2 regions of the Paenibacillus ilasis genome follow, and region 1 is predicted to be linked to the other one. Evidence: riboswitches for the same ligand, from Rfam matches in the RefSeq annotation. Region 1 holds a riboswitch; the other holds the start of a gene.
The links. Region 1 has a riboswitch for cyclic di-AMP ahead of ACETK5_RS00445 (TrkH family potassium uptake protein). Riboswitches for the same ligand answer to the same signal wherever they lie in the genome.

Region 1 (8,830 bases):
CAGCCTGTCGATAAAGTGGTAGGTCTGAACTCCAAAGAAGCCTTGAAGGGCATCATTGCAAAACATCAATAAGCAGAATTGTCCATAGATACAATCTGCTTTCATACAGCGCCTTCGGTTAAACCCGGAGGCGCTTTGTGTGGTTATTCATAATGGTTTATATTTAGGGTTAATACTATATAATCTCCTTGGAGAGGAGGAACAGCATGGACGATTATGCCAAACAGCTTCAGGAGCAGGAGAAGGCGCTGGAGAATATCCGCCACAAGCTGGCATTGCTGCCGGACCAGCCCGGCTGTTACTTGATGAAGAATCATGAAGGCACGATTATTTATGTGGGCAAGGCCAAAGTGCTGAAGAACCGGGTACGCTCTTATTTTACCGGAAGCCATAACGGGAAGACCCAGATGCTGGTTTCGGAAATTCGCGATTTTGAATACATTGTGACCGGCAGCAACATGGAAGCCTTGATTCTGGAATGCAACCTCATCAAAACCCATCAGCCAAGATTCAACGTGCTGCTGAAGGATGATAAAACCTATCCGTATCTTAAAATAACGAATGAAGAGCATCCCCGTCTGGAAGTGACCAGAAGGGTGCTTAAAGATAAAGCCAAATACTTTGGCCCCTACCCAAATGCTTATGCGGCACAGCAGACCAAAAAGCTGCTGGACCGGATGTACCCTTTGCGCAAATGCGGCGTCATGCCAAAAGAAGTGTGCTTGTATTATCATATGGGCCAATGCTTGGCTCCATGTGTGAAGGAAATTCCGAAGTCTGCTTATGAACAGATCACCGGGGAGATTACGTCATTCCTGAGCGGCGGGCATGAAGAGATCAAGAAGGAACTGCAGCGCAAGATGCAGGAGGCCGCGGAGGACTTGTATTTCGAGCGTGCCAAAGAACTGCGGGATCAGATCATCCATATCGATACGCTAATGGAGAAGCAGAAGATTACAACAACGGATACGCGGGACCGCGACGTATTCGGTTACGCTGTGGATAAAGGCTGGATGTGCGTACAGATTCTGTACATGCGCCAAGGGAAAATGGTGCAGCGCAACAAGTCCGTTTTTCCGTTCTACGGCGATGCGCACAGCGACTTTATGTCTTTTATTGCCCAGTATTACAGTGATAATCCTGCATTGCCGCAGGAAATTCTGCTGCCTGAGCCTCTGTGGATAGACGAGGCTGATCCAGAGTCGGTTGCGGGAACGGCTGCGGATGAAGGTGGACGAAACGCCGAGGCAGCCGTGGTTACGGCGAATCCGCTTTCCGCAGGGATATCCGATGAACAGCAGGCAGCCCTTGCCGAGGCACAGGAGAAGCAGGCGGAAGCTGCTGGCATCGTGGATGCAGCCGGAGGGGCTGCCGCCCTGCAGGAATGGCTCGGCGTGAAGGTGCATGTCCCGCAGCGCGGCTTGAAGAAACAGATGGTGGGCATGGCATTGGATAATGCGAAGGTGTCCTTAGACGAGAAATTCCGCTTGATTGAGCGCGATGAAGAACGCACCTCGGTCGCAGCGGCAAATCTGGGCGAAGTGATCGGCCTCCAGTCGCTGAACCGGATCGAGGCATTTGATAACTCGAACATTCAGGGGACCAATCCGGTATCGGCCATGGTCGTCTTTACCAATGGGAAACCGGACAGGAAGGAATACCGCAAGTACAAGATCCGTACCGTGCTGGGACCCGACGATTATGATACGATGCGTGAAGTGATCCGGCGGCGGTACGAGCGCGTCTTGAAGGAGAACTTGCCGCTTCCCGATCTGATTGTGGTCGATGGAGGGAAGGGACAGATTTCCGCCGCCATCGATGTACTGGAGAATGAGCTGGGGTTGTTTATCCCGGTCTGCGGGCTTGTGAAGGATGCCAAGCATAAAACAGCGCAGCTCATGGTCGGAGACCCGCCGGAGCCGGTTACGCTGCCCCGGGACAGCCAGGAGTTCTATTTGCTGCAGCGCATTCAGGATGAGGTTCACCGTTTTGCGATTTCCTTCCACCGCGAACAGCGCGGCAAATCGATGGTATCCTCTAAGCTGGATTCCATCCCGGGCATTGGAGAGAAGCGCCGCAAGCTCCTGTTGAAGCATTTTGGCTCGGTCAAAAAAATAAAAGAGGCTTCAGTCGAAGACTTCAAGCCCCTTTCAATCGGTGAGAAATTAGCAACGGAAATTCTTAAGGTACTTCGTGAGGAGGAGTCGTGACATACGGCTTCTCTTTTTTTGTTGGATTGAAACGGTAAATCGCATACGCGACCATCGCCGGAAGTACCATGTAGAAAGCACCGATCAGCAAGTTGCTGGTGTCCTTGAGCAGGATCAGGCTAATGCCCATCAAGATGCTGTTAAAGATGACATGGGAGAACATGGCCGCCAAATACCCGTATTTCAAAAAGATGTAGCTGAACAGCAAGCCGATGATAACCAGTTCAATGGGCCGGGAAATTACAGGGTATATCGGATAGAGCGTATGCCCAAGCGCCCAAATGAGCGAGGTAATTAAACTGGCCACAAACGTATTGCGGACGATCTTTTTCACCATTTTGATGCCGAACAGTCGATAGACGGCCTCCTCGGATATGCCGGCCAGCCAAGCCATCAGTGGAAACAGCCAAGGATAGAGCATGTTATAAGGAGACTGTGTGGCATCCGTGGTGGACCATGTATTTAAGGTTAGGCCCAGAACGACAAAGATAATGGATTGGACCCCAAGCAGGATGAAAGCCCACATATACCCCAGCTTCATGCTGTCCAGTACATACTGTCCGTATCCGGGTTCTTTGGCTCGAGGCCATGGATTGAGTCCGTCTTCTTTTTGCCATAGCCCGTTGCCCCCGACAAGGGAGAAATAGAGCAGCGCGGAGAAGATAAGCGAATAGACCGCATAAAAAATCATCATTCCGATTATACCGGTTTGCGACATCCCCTCGGATTGGAAAACGGGAATCAGATTATACGTATTCAACATCTGAATGATAAACAGCAGCGCCGATAGGAACAGGCCGCGCTTAAAGGACGTATAGGCTCTGGTCTTCACGCTGTATACAATCGCAAGAATGCCAAGGATAAGGGTGAACAGGCCATACCCTGCAAGCGTCAGCAGCGTTGCATCCTGGGTCTGTTTGTTGACATAGGCGGAATGGGCGGCCGGGACTGAAAAGGATGGCTCATAGGAGCGTAATTTCCCCTGTTCGAAGGTGAAACGGTGCTCCAATCTGGAATCGCCAATCTTGGATTCCGGGTCCACATACCGGAGCCGGGGTTCCCCTTCCCGCGTAACCAGCTCCAGTTGCGACGGATCATAGCCCGCTCGTTGGAGCCAAGGCTCTGCGAGAGCTTGCTTCTCGGCTAATGACATGCCGTCCTCGACGACAAGCAGCATCTGCCTTTGTACATCGCCCTTGTTCAGCTCAATCCGTTCATAGCTGGAGCGGGCGAAATCGTACGAGAAGCCGACGATGCCTGAATTTTGCATGTGCACGTCCACATTGAGGGCATCGCCTCCCGGTTCGCTGAAGCGAACGCGGTATACGTCATAGGGATATTTGGCTTCATAGGTTTTGTTGTATTCCGAAAGTTTCTTTTCCTTCGCCAGATATCCGTAAAGTTCCGATTTGGATTGATATGTAACCAATGCGTCATCCGTTTTTGCAGCCGTAAACTGCAAAAACTCCTGAGCAAAGCTTGAAGCCGCTTGCCGAGCCTGCTCCTTGGATATGATATTCGGGGTTGCCATCTCGGTCGAATCCGGATTCGTCGACGGAAACACCTGAAATAATAGGAACAGAATCAGGCCGACTGCGGCAGGCGCGATGAGCTGTTTCAGATTGGGCTTCAGCTTCAAGGCCTCTCTTGCACGATTCATGAAATTCCTCCTCTAAGAAAGTTGATACTCCCACTGGTATTCGATATGCCTGATTAAGAACGCATAGAGTCAATATAACATAGTTATGAAAGTCATTAGCAGCTTATCCCAATATCCGGAATAATGAAATAAATCGATGAAAATGAATGAAAGGTTTCGAAAACGTTAGAGAACCCTATGCTTGTATTCTTGAATATGCCCAATTCGCGTTCTTTTAAAGATTTTTTGGGTGAAAAACGGCATTGGGTTACGTACCGGATTGCGTTATAATCACATCATGCTTCAAGGAACCGAATATTCCAGCCGAATTTCGTACTGAAAATGGGGGAACCATGTAATTGGGGTGAATTTCATTATTCCTAGAATAATGAATAGGGCGACCTGTGGAAATGCCCGAATCCGTCAGCTAACCTCGTAGGCTGCAGCACAGGAACCAGACCGTAAGGGCACTGCGTTTTCCAGTGTCTTTTTTTCTTGATTTTTTTTAAGAAGGTGACCGATTGAACTCTAAATTTAACTGGCTCAGGCTGTCTCCGCCGCAGATTCTCGTGCTTGGGTTTGCAGCTATTATCTTCATCGGGACGGCGCTGCTAATGCTGCCGATTTCCACAAGTACGGGTGAACCGCTTGAGTTTATCGATGCCTTGTTCACTTCGACATCGGCAACTTGCGTAACGGGGCTGGTTGTGGTGGATACAGGAACGACATTCAGTTCCTTCGGAGAAGTCGTGATCATGCTGCTGATCCAGATCGGCGGGCTCGGCTTCATGACGATGGCCACTTTATTTGCCTTGGCTCTCAAAAGGCGCATATCGCTCAAGGATCGTCTCATTCTGCAGGAAGCGATGAATCAGTCCTCGATGGAAGGAATCGTAAGGCTGATTCGCAGAGTGCTGCTGTACTCCCTCATCATCGAGGCCTGCGGCGCTGTCATTCTATCGATTCGTTGGGCGTTCGATATGCCGCTTGGCCAGGCGATTTATTACGGTGTCTTTCATGCGGTCACGATGTTTAACAACGCCGGTTTCGATTTGTTTGGTGATTTTCGGAGTTTGACCGGGTATGTCTACGATCCTGTAGTCAACGTTGTCGTGATGTTTTTGATTGTCTCAGGCGGCATTGGATTTATCGTCCTATCCGATCTGATTGATTTCCGGAAACAGCGGAGACTTTCCTTGCACTCCAAAGTGGTGCTCACCATGACGGCTACCCTGCTGCTGGTTGGATTTATCGTCATTCTTATATTCGAATTCACCAATCCGAGGACGCTCGGCTCCCTGAATTGGGGCGGAAAATTCTTCGGCGCGTTATTCCAATCCGTAACGCCGCGTACAGCCGGCGCGAATACTATAGATATTACGGGGCTTAGACAGGCCACGCAATTTTTTATCGTGATTCTGATGTTTATCGGAGCATCCCCAGGTTCAACCGGGGGCGGTATCAAAACCACAACCTTCACCATTATGGTGGGGGCGGTCATCGCCATGATGCGCGGGCGTGAAGACATCGTCATGTTCCGGTATCGCCTGGCCCAGGAGCGGGTGCTGAAGGCACTGACCATTGCATTACTGGCCCTGCTGCTCGTTCTAACCGTATCGATGATTCTGTCGACGACAGAGGAAGGGGACTTCTTGGAGATCCTCTTCGAAACGACGTCCGCCTTCGGTACGGTGGGTCTCTCCATGGGCTTAACGCCTGATCTGACGGTGTTTGGGAAGGTATTGATCAGCATTACGATGTTTGCAGGGCGATTGGGGCCTTTGACGCTTGCTTATGCACTGGGGCCGAAAAAGGGTAAAGAATTATATCGTCATCCGGAAGGCAAAATGATTATTGGATAAGGAGTACAGGAGAGACATGAAACCAAAGCAATTTGCAATCATCGGTTTGGGACGATTTGGCGCCAGCCTGGCGCTTGAGCTGATGGAACAGGGATATGAGGTGCTCGGCATCGACCGCAATGAAGAGGTCGTCGAGGATATGAGCGAGCTGCTGACGCACACGGTGGTGGCGGATGCTACGGATGAAGAGGTGCTTAAATCGCTCGGTATCCGTAACTTCGACTGCGGGATTGTTGCGATCGGAAACGATATTCAGATGAGTATCTTATCTGCCATCTTGTTGAAAGAGCTTGGTGTTGCCATGGTCGTTGCCAAGGCAATTTCGGTGCTGCACGGCCGGGCACTGGAGAAGCTGGGCGTGGACCGGGTGATCTTTCCGGAACGGGATATGGGGATTCGGGTAGCCCATCAGCTTGTCACGCCCAACCTGCTCGACTATATCGAATTATCCAAGGACTATCTGATTGTGGAGATGACGGTCACGGACTGCATGGACGGAAAAACGCTTAGTGAGCTCAATACGAGGGTTCGCTACGGTGTCAGCGTGGTGGCCCTGAATAAACAATCCGGCATTATCGTAGCCCCGACAGCCATGGATGTGGTGAACTCCGGCGACATTATGGTGGTTATCGGGTCCAATGATAATGTGGATCGCTTTGAGTCTGAGGTCGTGAATATGCTGGAAAAATAAATATAGAAGAAAAACCTGACGACCTTATATCCGTCAGGTTTTCTTCATTTTATCCTCTTCGAGCTTACGGAACAGAATTTCCGTTTCGTCAATCCAGCGGCTGGCCGCCTTGCTCAGCTCCGAGGCCTGGCCGTAGATCAGCGAAGTCGTTCGCCGGGTTTCAATGAGTGCCGGAATATGAATGTCAACAAGCCCGTTATCGGACAACAGCTGCGGCCTCAGATAGGATTTGGGCAGCAGCGCGGCCGCCTTGCAGGTCGGGATGAGCCTGACAATCGCTTCGAAGGAGTCGATCTCCATCCGGATATCCGGCATAATACCCCAGCGGTGGAACAGGTCATCCGTCAGCTTGCGGTACCAGGTTCCGGTCGAGAAAATGATCATCGGCAAGCCTTGAAGCTGCTCGATGCCAACATCCTCGATTTCCGCCAGCGGATGTGAGGACGGGATGACAAGCTCCAGATGGTCATCAAACAGCGGGATGCAGTTCAAGCCCGGCTGGTTGATGGAGGAGGCGACAATGCCGACATCGACCCGTTTATCCCTTACATAAGATACGATTTCATGGGTCTTGCCGGTGATCAGCTTGATTTCCGCTGCCGGATGACGCTCCATGAAGGCATTGACCAGCGGGGGCAAGGTAGTCTGAAGGGTGGTCAGACTGGCGCCCAGGTTGATCGAGATCTGATCTCCCTCCCGGTAATGGGCCAGAGTCTGCATGAATTTGATCTGCTGCTGTCTCTGCTCCAAGGCAAAAGTGTACACAATCTGCCCGATGGAGGTAAGCTCCAGTCGTTTGCCCCGGCGGTTGAACAGCTGCAGCCCGAGCTGATCCTCCAGCTTGGCTATTTTTCGGGACAGGGCTGGCTGTGACAAGTTAAGCAGCTTGGAGGCTTGGTTTATGCTGGATTGCTCTACGACGACGGCGAACATGTCCAGTTCTTCGAACATGGAATTCCTCCTATATAAAATAGACATGCGTGCAAAACATTGCTTATGCGTATAGATTATAACGATTAATAATTATATTGCAATTCCATTATAAGAAAAAAAGGAGTAACATGAAACATGACACAAGTTGTTCACACGAATGCCGAAATAGGCAGCTTTTTGTCGTTGCAACGGTTAATGCGTGTTCATAAAGGTCGGTTTAGATGCCGAATGGCTTCCTGATTCACTTCGTGATCAAAAGCGGGCTTTTTGAACAACCTTCTTTAGGACAGGGCAAGTGTAATTGTTCTGAAAATAGGAAAGATTGAAAATGAAAACGCTGCACATTGGAAAGGGGAACGTCAACTGATGAAAGGGTATTATTCCAGAAAGCTGCATTCTTTACTCGGTGTCATACCGCTTGGGGCATTTTTGCTCAGCCATATGATTTCCAACTTTAAGGCTTTCGAGGGTGGAAAGGAAGGCTTCGCGAGCGCGGTCCATTTTTTGAACAGCATGCCGTTGATTTTTTTCCTCGAGCTGTTCCTGATCTGGCTGCCACTGCTATATCACGGTGTCTACGGGTTATACATCGCTTACCAGGCGAATAACAACGTGGGCAATTACAACTATGAACGGAACATCCGCTTCACCATCCAACGGATCACCGGTGTTATTACGTTCGTTTTTGTTATCTGGCATATGTACGATACGCGTTTCCAAATCATGATCGGCAAAATCACGCATGACGATTTGGGCGCCACGATGCACGGCATCATGAACAATCCGATTCTGTTTACTCTGTACGTCATCGGCGTTGTTTCGGCAGCCTTCCACTTTACAAACGGCCTGTGGGCGTTCCTCGTTAGCTGGGGCATCACCGTCGGTCCACGCGCGCAGAAGGTATCCACTTACATCTGCATGGGCTTGTTCGTAGTGATGAGCTTGCTGTTCGTTCTGGCTATGACAGCATTCCGCAGTTCCGAATTCCAGGCGGCGACAGCAGCGATCGATGTAGTTAAGACAGTCTTAAGTTAAGGGGAGTGAACGAAAAATGGCATCTAATATTATTGTAGTGGGCGGTGGCCTCGCCGGGCTGATGGCAACCATCAAAGCGGCCGAAGCAGGAGCTCACGTTCATCTATTCTCGCTTGTACCTGTTAAACGCTCTCACTCCGTGTGTGCGCAAGGCGGCATCAATGGAGCCGTTAATACGAAAGGTGAGGGTGACTCTCCTTGGGAGCACTTTGACGATACGGTGTACGGCGGCGACTTCCTTGCGAATCAGCCTCCAGTCAAAGCGATGTGTGAAGCGGCTCCGGGCATTATCCACTTGATGGACCGCATGGGCGTTATGTTTAACCGTACGCCGGAAGGCCTGCTTGATTTCCGCCGTTTCGGCGGAACGAAGCGTCACCGGACCGCATTCGCCGGCGCAACGACCGGACAACAGCTGCTGTATGCGCTTGACGAGCAGGTTCGCCGCTGGGAAACCGCG
Region 2 (8,830 bases), on a different contig from region 1:
AGTGAAATATAGTCCTCCAGTAGTCTTTCCTCGGTTTCCACCGCTCCCGACTCCACCAGCACACCGACACCTGCGACTTCGGCATTAAATTCACCCAGCAGATCGACCATTCCTTGAATGGTACCGCCTGCCTTCATGAAATCATCCACAATCAGCACGCGGGAGCGCTCCTTGAGCGCCCGGCGGGATAATGACATGGTATGGATGCTCTTGTGTGAGCCCGATACATAATTGATGCTTACGGCCGATCCTTCCGTCACTTGATGGTCCCGGCGAACTAGTACGACCGGCAAGTTCAATTGCGCCGCTGTCGCATAGGCCAGCGGAATTCCTTTGGTTTCCACGGTCATGACCACATCGATATCCCGGTCAGAGAACGCCGTGGCAATGATCTTGCCCGCCTCGTTCATCAGCGAAGGTTGTCCGAGCAGATCAGACATGTATAAATAACCGCCCGGCAGAATCCGATCCGATTGCTGAAGCTGCTGGCACAGCTCCTCCGCAAACCGCAAGGCATGATCTTTGCGCAGCTTCGGAATGTATCTGACTCCTCCCGCTGCGCCGGCCAGCGTCTGAAGCTCTCCGAGTCCCTCGCTCTCGAACACGTCCTTAATGATCGCCAAATCCTCACTGATGGATGACTTGGCTGCTCCATATCGCTCGGCGAACGTTGTCAGCGGAATCAGCGTATGCGGTTTAGATAGTAAATATTGGGTCATATCAACCAATCGTTCGCTTCGTTTTAATTTTTTCACCTAGGGTTCCTCGCTAAATCCGAATATTATATGTTAAATATAACACCTTTGTACGTATTTATACAACTTTGTTTGAAATTCGACCCCGAATTGTCAAACATAACCGTTTCTAAGTCAGCAGGCGAACGGCATATACTTCCTTGCAGAATCCCCGCAGGCCGTTATAAATCCGGGCTACTTTGGATTCCTTGGAGACCAGGCCGAAGACGGTAGGGCCGCTTCCGGACATGAGCGCACCGTCAGCTCCCAATTTCAGCATTCCTTCCTTCAGCTGCTGAACTTCCGGGTGCATCCTCAAGGTAACTTCCTCCAGCACGTTACCCAGCGATTGGCACATCTGCTGGAAACTTCCTTGCGTGAGCGCTTCTACCATGCGCTCTGCCGATGGATGGCGCTGAATTTGCTCGCTGCGCAAACGGCCGTACACTTCCGCCGTCGACACATTGATCGGCGGCTTCGCCACGATCACCCAGCACTGCGGCGGGTTCGGGATCGGCGTGAGTATCTCGCCGCGCCCCGTAGCCAGTGCGGTGCCGCCCGTTACGCAGAACGGCACATCCGAGCCAAGCTCTGCGCCGAGTGCGAGCAGCTCCTGCTGGGGAATGCCCAGTCCCCAGAGGCGGTTCAAGCCTCGCAGTGTTGCCGCTGCATCACTGCTGCCTCCTGCGAGTCCCGCGGCAACGGGGATTTTTTTGTCCAGGTGAATATGCACACCCTTTTTCACGTCGTAGCGCTCTTTGATTAGTCTTGCTGCCTGAAAGGCCAAATTCTTCTCGTCCAGCGGTATGTACCCTGCCTGTGAGGTGATGATGATGGTGTCCCGCTTCTGTTCGGACATTTCGAGCCGATCGGCGAGGTCGATCATCGTCATGACCATCTCTACCTCATGGAAGCCGTCAGGACGTTTATGAAGTACATCCAGCATCAAATTGATTTTGGCCGGTGCTTTTTCGTATATTTTCAAGAACGTTCACCTATCCTTAGCTTTTCCCATATGCTTGAACTTAACATATTCGAGGAAAAACATCTAATGCCTCTATATTAACAAACTCAGGCTTTGAAGTCATGGGACCGTTTGATGGGGGTAAACAAACAGGGGCTCCCGCTTAACCGGAAGCCCCTGCCGCGTTATGGTCTTTCTGTTACAGATCGGATTTGCGGGCTGCCCGCTCGGCGAGCTCAATCGCCCGTTTTACCATGTTGCCGGCATCCTTGGCCTTAATGCCTCCCCAGCCTTCTTTTTCCACGGTATCGTAGAATCCCAATTCCTTAGCCAATTCGGTCTTCAATTGATCGGACATGATGCTTCGTCTTCTCCTGCTCATCAATCCCGCCTCCTTGGAAAATGTATTGAGTATGGCATGAACAGCATCCGGCGCGATGCAGTGGCTTTTTTTAAGAACCCTGCAAGCTTAACCTCCATCACCGCATATGGAACGGATGAAGAAGCCTTCGCGCAGCCTTAGTATGTGTTCAACCCCCTCTTGTCATTCCCCCCGGATCGATGGCAACAAAAAACAGCCTCCCTGTAAGTGGAGACTGCTCTCTCATGACATATCGTTATGACTTGATATAGGTGATTCGCATCTCGTTGTCATCACCGGTTACCATGATTTCCACGGTTTCGGTCAGAATATCGGCATAACTGTAGGACACACGTTTAAAAGTTTGCTGGTCTTGATCCAGCTTCACAATGAAAACAGAAGGGTACGTTTCTTCCAAAACACCAGTACGCTCGACGGTCTTCCGACGGCCACCGTTAGCCCGAAGCGTAATTTTTTGCCCTAAATGGGCATCGAGACTGCGTTTGATTTCCAACAGCGCGTTTTTAGCCATTGTCGACGACCACCTCTTTCCTTGTCCATTATACAAAAGATTCAGTCATTTGTCAATTCAAAAACATTAATTATATCAGCATCAAAAATATATTGTCAACGTATTTTTTTTGACCCTGTATTTCTCGTGTGCATTTGCTTTAATATGCGCTAAATTGACAAGCTTTATGTATTTTTTTTGACAACTTTCTTAAAGAATTGAAACAAAAAATAAAAAACCCCAGCTTGTGGGGTTCTTCTCGGGTCTTTCTCCAATGGCCGATACGCCACCTTCAGAACACAGTACGGACTTAACTAACCGAAGGCGTAACCTTCAACGTGGACAAATCCTGAAGCTTGGGCAGGCCGATCCGATAGCTGCCTCTCGTCTCGATTCCGCCCACGCCCTGGCTGCCGCTGATCGTATGATGAACGACATCATGGATGTTCACGGTATCCCTGACCGACGTATAGGCTGCCTTGGCGGCGACGTAGACGGGATCCAGCGCATGGATGAGGATTCGCCCTGGTGAGCTGGCAAAATTGGCTCCAGCCTGCAGCAGCGCTTCAAAATGCGATTGGCACGCCCCGGCTACAATGACCAGGGAATCCAGATTGCGCTCATATTGACGAGCTACCTGAATGGCCGTAACGAAGTTGTGTGAATTCTTATAGCTGTCCAGGCTAAATAAATCGTATGGCTGTCGTCTCTTCAGAACACCATCATGACCTGTAATTACAACGATATCAGGTCTTACCCGCGGAAGAAGACGATATAATGAATCGGCCATCCCCGACTCATTGATATAATGGCCTTCCGCTGGGACCCGAAGCTGATTGTACAAGGTCAAACTCTTTTTCAGGTATTGGGGATCTCCATCCAAATGCAGCACCTTGCCCGGCACGTCAAAATAACCTTTATCCGCAAGCTGTCCGCCTTCAATATTGCGCAGGCTCGCCAGTTGACGCTCGCCCTGCTCCTGTCTGTGCTTCTGCAGGCGGTCCAGCGACTCATTGGCTTTGATCTGTGCCTGCTTTGTTCGTTCGCTTAAGGTGGGATGCGGGACCGTGACCAGATCATCAGCGGGAGCATCGGCCAGTAACCGGAATTCCGTCCCTTTGATGACAATATTATTATTTTGCCGCATGCCTTCTACCCGGAACGTTACATCGCCGCCGTAGGATTTACGAACGACCAAGTCTCCCAAGTTCATCACAACATCACCCCTACCCTATGGTATGGGCTACTGTGACTATTGGTTCTTACGAAACATCAATTTATCGCGTTGAGACCTCGACGGGTCTTATGGGCTCTCTAATGGCTGTATTAACGTATATCCGCATTGTACAATATGTTGCTAAGCCGGGCATACTCTTCAATACTCAGGGTCTCACCGCGCCGTGAGGGCTCGATGCCCGCTTGCTGGAGCAATTGTTCCAGCCGTTCACGACCTTCCCCTGGAAAAAACCGGCTCTTCAGATTGTTGGCAATCGTCTTCCTCCGCTGTGCGAAAGAAGCCTGGACCACCTCGAAGAAGAACCCTTCGTCTTCTACGCTGACAGGAGGCTGTTCCCGGACCGCCAGGCGGATAACCGCCGATGCGACATTCGGCTGCGGGATAAACACCGTGTGCGGCACAATACAGACCAGCTTAGGTTCGCTGTAATATTGAACGGCAATACTAAGGCTGCCGTAATCCTTGCTTCCCGGTGCCGCTGCCATCCGCTCTGCCACTTCTTTCTGAATCATCACCACAATATTCTCCAACGGCAGCTTTTCCTCCAGCAGCTTCATGAGAATCGGCGTCGTAACATAATACGGCAGATTGGCAACCACACTTACCTTCGATACGTCCGCGAAATCCTGACGGAACAGCTCATGAAGATCGACCTTCAGTACATCCCCATGATGCACCTTCACATTCTCATAGGGCTCCAGGACCTCCCTCAGGATGGGAATCAGGCGCTGATCAATTTCGACCGCGGTGACGGTTCCTGCCGTCTGTGCCAGCTTCTCGGTTAATGCACCGATACCAGGACCGATCTCAAGAGCTCCCTTATCTTCATCCAGTCCTGCAGCTTCCACAATTTTATACAGAATATTCTGATCAATGAGAAAGTTTTGACCCAGACTCTTCTTGAAGGAGAATCCATGCCGTGAGATGATCTCCTTCGTCCGTCTTGGTGTTGATATATCCTCGATCCGATTCATTGGCTTACGCCCCCTTCTTCCAGTTGTGCAAGTGCGGCCAGAAATTCTTCACGCGATATTTGAAACATGGCCAATCGTTTATGGAATTGCTTGCTGTTGCAATATCCGATCCCCAGCAGATTTCCCATCGCCATACGTCTTGCCGCCGCCTCCGGGTGCGCTGATAATCCAGCCTCCAGCATGTCCTCCAAGCTGATCAGGCTCTCTCCACCCTCAAAGGAGGTATGAACCCGATCCAGCGCACGCCGTATCGCCTCTGGCGAGGCATTCTCCACGCCGATATCCCCTTTGCGGGTAGCATCTGCTTCGGGAATAAAGGCATGCTTGCAGCCAGGCACCCCCTGATCCACGATTTTGCGGATCCGCTCCCCTGCATGGTCAGGATCTGTCAATATAATAACGCCTCTGCGCTCCTGGGCAAGCGCTATGCGTTTCAGGATTTGCTTGTTGATCGCTGAACCGCCCGTTTCGATCGTATCGGCGTCTACGGCCCGTTTAATGGCAACGGTATCGTCTCTGCCTTCCACAACAATCACTTCTTTAATCATGCGTTCGTTCTCTTCCTTCCCAAGCAAAGCAGGCCTGTACAACTTTAAGGTTCAACCAACTTGGCCTTAAATACTCCGTTCTTAACAAAACAAAAGAAGAGGAAATATTCCCTCTTCTTGATCATCATATATTATAAGCTAAATAGTATAGCATTAGAATGGCAATGTAAATTGGAATTCATGCGTCTAGTTCAATTCAGGCTTAACCGGACCGATCACGTAAACGGTGCGGCCGCTCTTCCGGCCGAAATTCATGGCCGATTTCAACGAATCGTAATAAACATCGATTTTGTTGCCTTTGATGGCACCGCCCGTATCTTCAGCACGACGGAAGCCAATGCCTTCGATATAGACCCACCATCCGATTGGGATGATGTTAGGGTCAACGGCGATGGTGCGCCCTTCAGTAACGCGTGTGCCGGATGCAGTGCGCGTACCGATTCCTTGCTGCTCGGCGGAATACGCCGTCATCGACACGTTGTTCAATACCTTCTTGTATTTAAAATCAACGCCTGCGCGGGAGACTACATTGTTCTCCACAGCCTTGGCGGTCGTTACTTTTTTCGTGCCCGACAATTTAGCCGGTGTAGCTTTTACATCGGTGGCTGCCGCCTGAACGATAACAGGCTTCTCCACTTTTTTCGTGCCTACGGCAATGATTTTATCCTTCGTTCTGCGCTCAATCTCTTGGGAGACCTTCGTCTTGGAAACCAGCTTGCCATTGTGGTAGACCTTCTCGTAATGGTTCACCATGAGACCAGGCTCGCCCCGCTGAATGACGCGGTTATCGCCCTTTTCAAGCGATGGGTCGGCTGTCTTGATCACGCGGAATTCGCGGTCTTCCGTCTCCTTGACTTTTTGTTTCGTGACGCGAACGACATGGATATTCATATTGCTGGTCAGCTTCGTGTCTTGCGACGGTTGTACTATATCTTCACCCTGGATCGTAACGCCAGCCTCTTTGAGTACATGATCAACCGTATCCTGGGATGTAAATATGGTTTTGGTTGTGCTGCCTACCGTAACTTTGACTGGAATTGCCCGTTCAATGATAATTCGGTCTCCGTCCTGGATCGCGCCGTTCAGAGGCATCGAAATCTGATCCTGGGGACTCAACGTGATCGCTTGCTCATCCAGCAATTCCTGCAGCAACGATCCACGTGTTTCCACCGTAGTGACCCGGCCGTCGACGACAAGCTGAACCTCCTTGCCTGCCTGATCATGTACAACCAACGATATGAGAAGTGATACCGTAACGGCACCCATGGCGCCGAGCAACATCAGTTGACGCAAATTGTCATGCTTCCATCTCAATGCGTAAGACATGCTGGATGATTGTGATTCATGGGTTTCTTCAGGTTGAAAAATGCCCACTATTCCATCCTCCTTCATAGTCCCGCCGTCTAGGTAAACGCATGAATGCATTTGACGTGACTATAGCAATTTTTCTCACAGGGCATCCTGCTATCTATCTACACCCTGCGTCAATTCCCGTCTTCCGTCCATCTGCCATCACCTCCTGTTTACCAAGAGTATGATGATCCCTTCTCCATTATTCAAAAATAAAAGAAAGCCATTGAAAGAGTACTAGAGGCTCTAACGTGGCTTCCTGATGAATGAAATCATGGAAATGGTATGCACGAGATTTCCCCTCTTATTTCGCTTACGGAGTTAGCTGTCGGGTTCGGACGTAAGAGAGACGCCCTATATCCGGATACCCGCTCATGGCGAGATCCTTCAAATTCACCCCAAAGACCCGAAAAAGAAATCAAATACAGCTTCGTGCATTCAGACCAGTATGCACTGCAGTATCGGTTCCCCCGTTCTCCAGAATTTCGGAGATTAAGCGAGACGGTTCATGAAATATTCGGCTGCGATCTGCACATCACAGCTTCTTATCACTGAAAAGATGATATCCTGTTTACATGCAGGTTGTAAAGCAACATTCAACCACATTTTCTCATGTAAAAGGTTAAAATATTGTAATATCAACGCCTTTTCTGATTAAAAAACTTTAATTAATCGCGATTGCTCTCTTTTTCATCACTTTTGCTCTCGTTTTCGTTAAATGCCAAATCGTTCCAGCGCATTTTTGGTGGTAATTTGGGCCAATTCCTCATAGGACAACCCTCGAATTTCGGCTGCCGCCTCCGCCACCAATTTTACATATGCGGTCTCATTTCGTTTTCCGCGGAAGGGATGGGGTGTCAGGTAAGGCGCGTCCGTTTCGATCAATAATCGATCAAGCGGAACCTGTGCCAAAACCTCTTTGGGCTGCTTCGCATTCTTGAACGTAATCGGCCCGCCAAATGAGATATGGAATCCCATATCCAAGCACATTTTGGCCGTTTCCCAGCTTCCGGAGAAGGAATGCATGACACCGCCGACTTCGGAGGCCTTTTCCTCCCGCAAAATGTTAACGATATCTTCATGCGCATCCCGATTATGAATGACAATGGGCATGTTCAACTCCCGGGCAAGTCCGATCTGACGTCGAAGCACACGGTGCTGGACTTCTTTCGGGGATGTATCCCAATAATAATCCAAACCGATCTCGCCGATTGCCACCACTTTCTCATGACTGCATAAAGCAGCGATCCAATCGAGATCCTGATCCTCCATGGTAATCGCATCTACAGGATGCCAGCCCACCGCCGCGTAAATAAAATCATAAGTCTCTGCCAGCTTCATCGTGGTCGGGATCGTCTCCCGGTTAAATCCGATATTGATCATCCTGGTGACGCCGGCTTCAAGCGCCCGCTGGATAGCCGCTTCCCGGTCTTCGTCGAATTGGGGAGCGTCCATATGAGTGTGCGTGTCGAACAGCATAATAATCACACTCTCCTTCCTGTCGTTTCTGTGTCGTATATCTTCCATTAGTTGGGTAAATTACAAATGCACCAAGCGTTATTATTCCCACTGGGTTAATGTTGTTGTTTGAAAACACCGGCTATCTTCTCCGGCATTTGAGCCAGCAGCGGACCCACCTTCTCCTCCGGATAATAAAGATGGTATCGTCCTTTATGAATGCCGCTGATCGAGCGTACAATATCGGATACCTCCGAGATTTCCTTCAGCTCATCATGCCGATCTAGAAGCAGAATCTGTTTCTCGTTAAGCGGCATATCGGAATGAACTTTATCATAAGGAAGATCGGTTGGAAAATCAATCTCCAGGTCATATTCCGGATGTAATCCCACGGTACGGAACGCTTGGCGTATCCCGTCGATGGTTTCCAGATCGATATTGTCGATTTCTACATATTTGTAGAGCTTTCGGTGCATGAAACGGCCGCATAATTCGCTAAGAAGCTTGTCTTCTTCCTCCGTCCATTGCAGAAAGGAGGTTTGAATCAGGGCTTCATCAAGACGCAGGTATTGATTCACGTCAATATGGCCTGCAAACAACGCAGGAAGCGGCTCTACCATGAACCGGAAAGCATACCCGCTGTCATGCAGTTCTTTTGCCCGGCGGAAGATTTGGCGCAGGATGATCTCGGAG

Region 2: another riboswitch for cyclic di-AMP. It lies ahead of ACETK5_RS32350 (G5 domain-containing protein); the one in region 1 lies ahead of ACETK5_RS00445 (TrkH family potassium uptake protein).

Annotation. Positions count from the first base shown of each region.
Region 1 is NZ_JBHDJG010000001.1:63,195-72,024, forward strand. Features, by position in the region: gene trxA (thioredoxin) at 1-72, shown strand, start outside; gene uvrC (excinuclease ABC subunit UvrC) at 207-2,210, shown strand; gene ACETK5_RS00440 (CPBP family intramembrane glutamic endopeptidase) at 2,182-3,870, opposite strand; cyclic di-AMP (ydaO/yuaA leader) riboswitch at 4,162-4,306, shown strand; gene ACETK5_RS00445 (TrkH family potassium uptake protein) at 4,371-5,711, shown strand; gene ACETK5_RS00450 (potassium channel family protein) at 5,728-6,402, shown strand; gene ACETK5_RS00455 (LysR family transcriptional regulator) at 6,436-7,353, opposite strand; gene ACETK5_RS00460 (succinate dehydrogenase cytochrome b558 subunit) at 7,702-8,370, shown strand; gene sdhA (succinate dehydrogenase flavoprotein subunit) at 8,387-8,830, shown strand, end outside.
Region 2 is NZ_JBHDJG010000009.1:43,801-52,630, forward strand. Features, by position in the region: gene purR (pur operon repressor) at 1-755, opposite strand, end outside; gene ispE (4-(cytidine 5'-diphospho)-2-C-methyl-D-erythritol kinase) at 865-1,719, opposite strand; gene ACETK5_RS32325 (small, acid-soluble spore protein, alpha/beta type) at 1,898-2,080, opposite strand; gene veg (biofilm formation stimulator Veg) at 2,316-2,591, opposite strand; gene yabG (sporulation peptidase YabG) at 2,881-3,783, opposite strand; gene rsmA (16S rRNA (adenine(1518)-N(6)/adenine(1519)-N(6))-dimethyltransferase RsmA) at 3,897-4,781, opposite strand; gene rnmV (ribonuclease M5) at 4,778-5,329, opposite strand; gene ACETK5_RS32350 (G5 domain-containing protein) at 5,516-6,703, opposite strand; cyclic di-AMP (ydaO/yuaA leader) riboswitch at 6,974-7,188, opposite strand; gene ACETK5_RS32355 (TatD family hydrolase) at 7,394-8,161, opposite strand; gene ACETK5_RS32360 (HD domain-containing protein) at 8,254-8,830, opposite strand, start outside.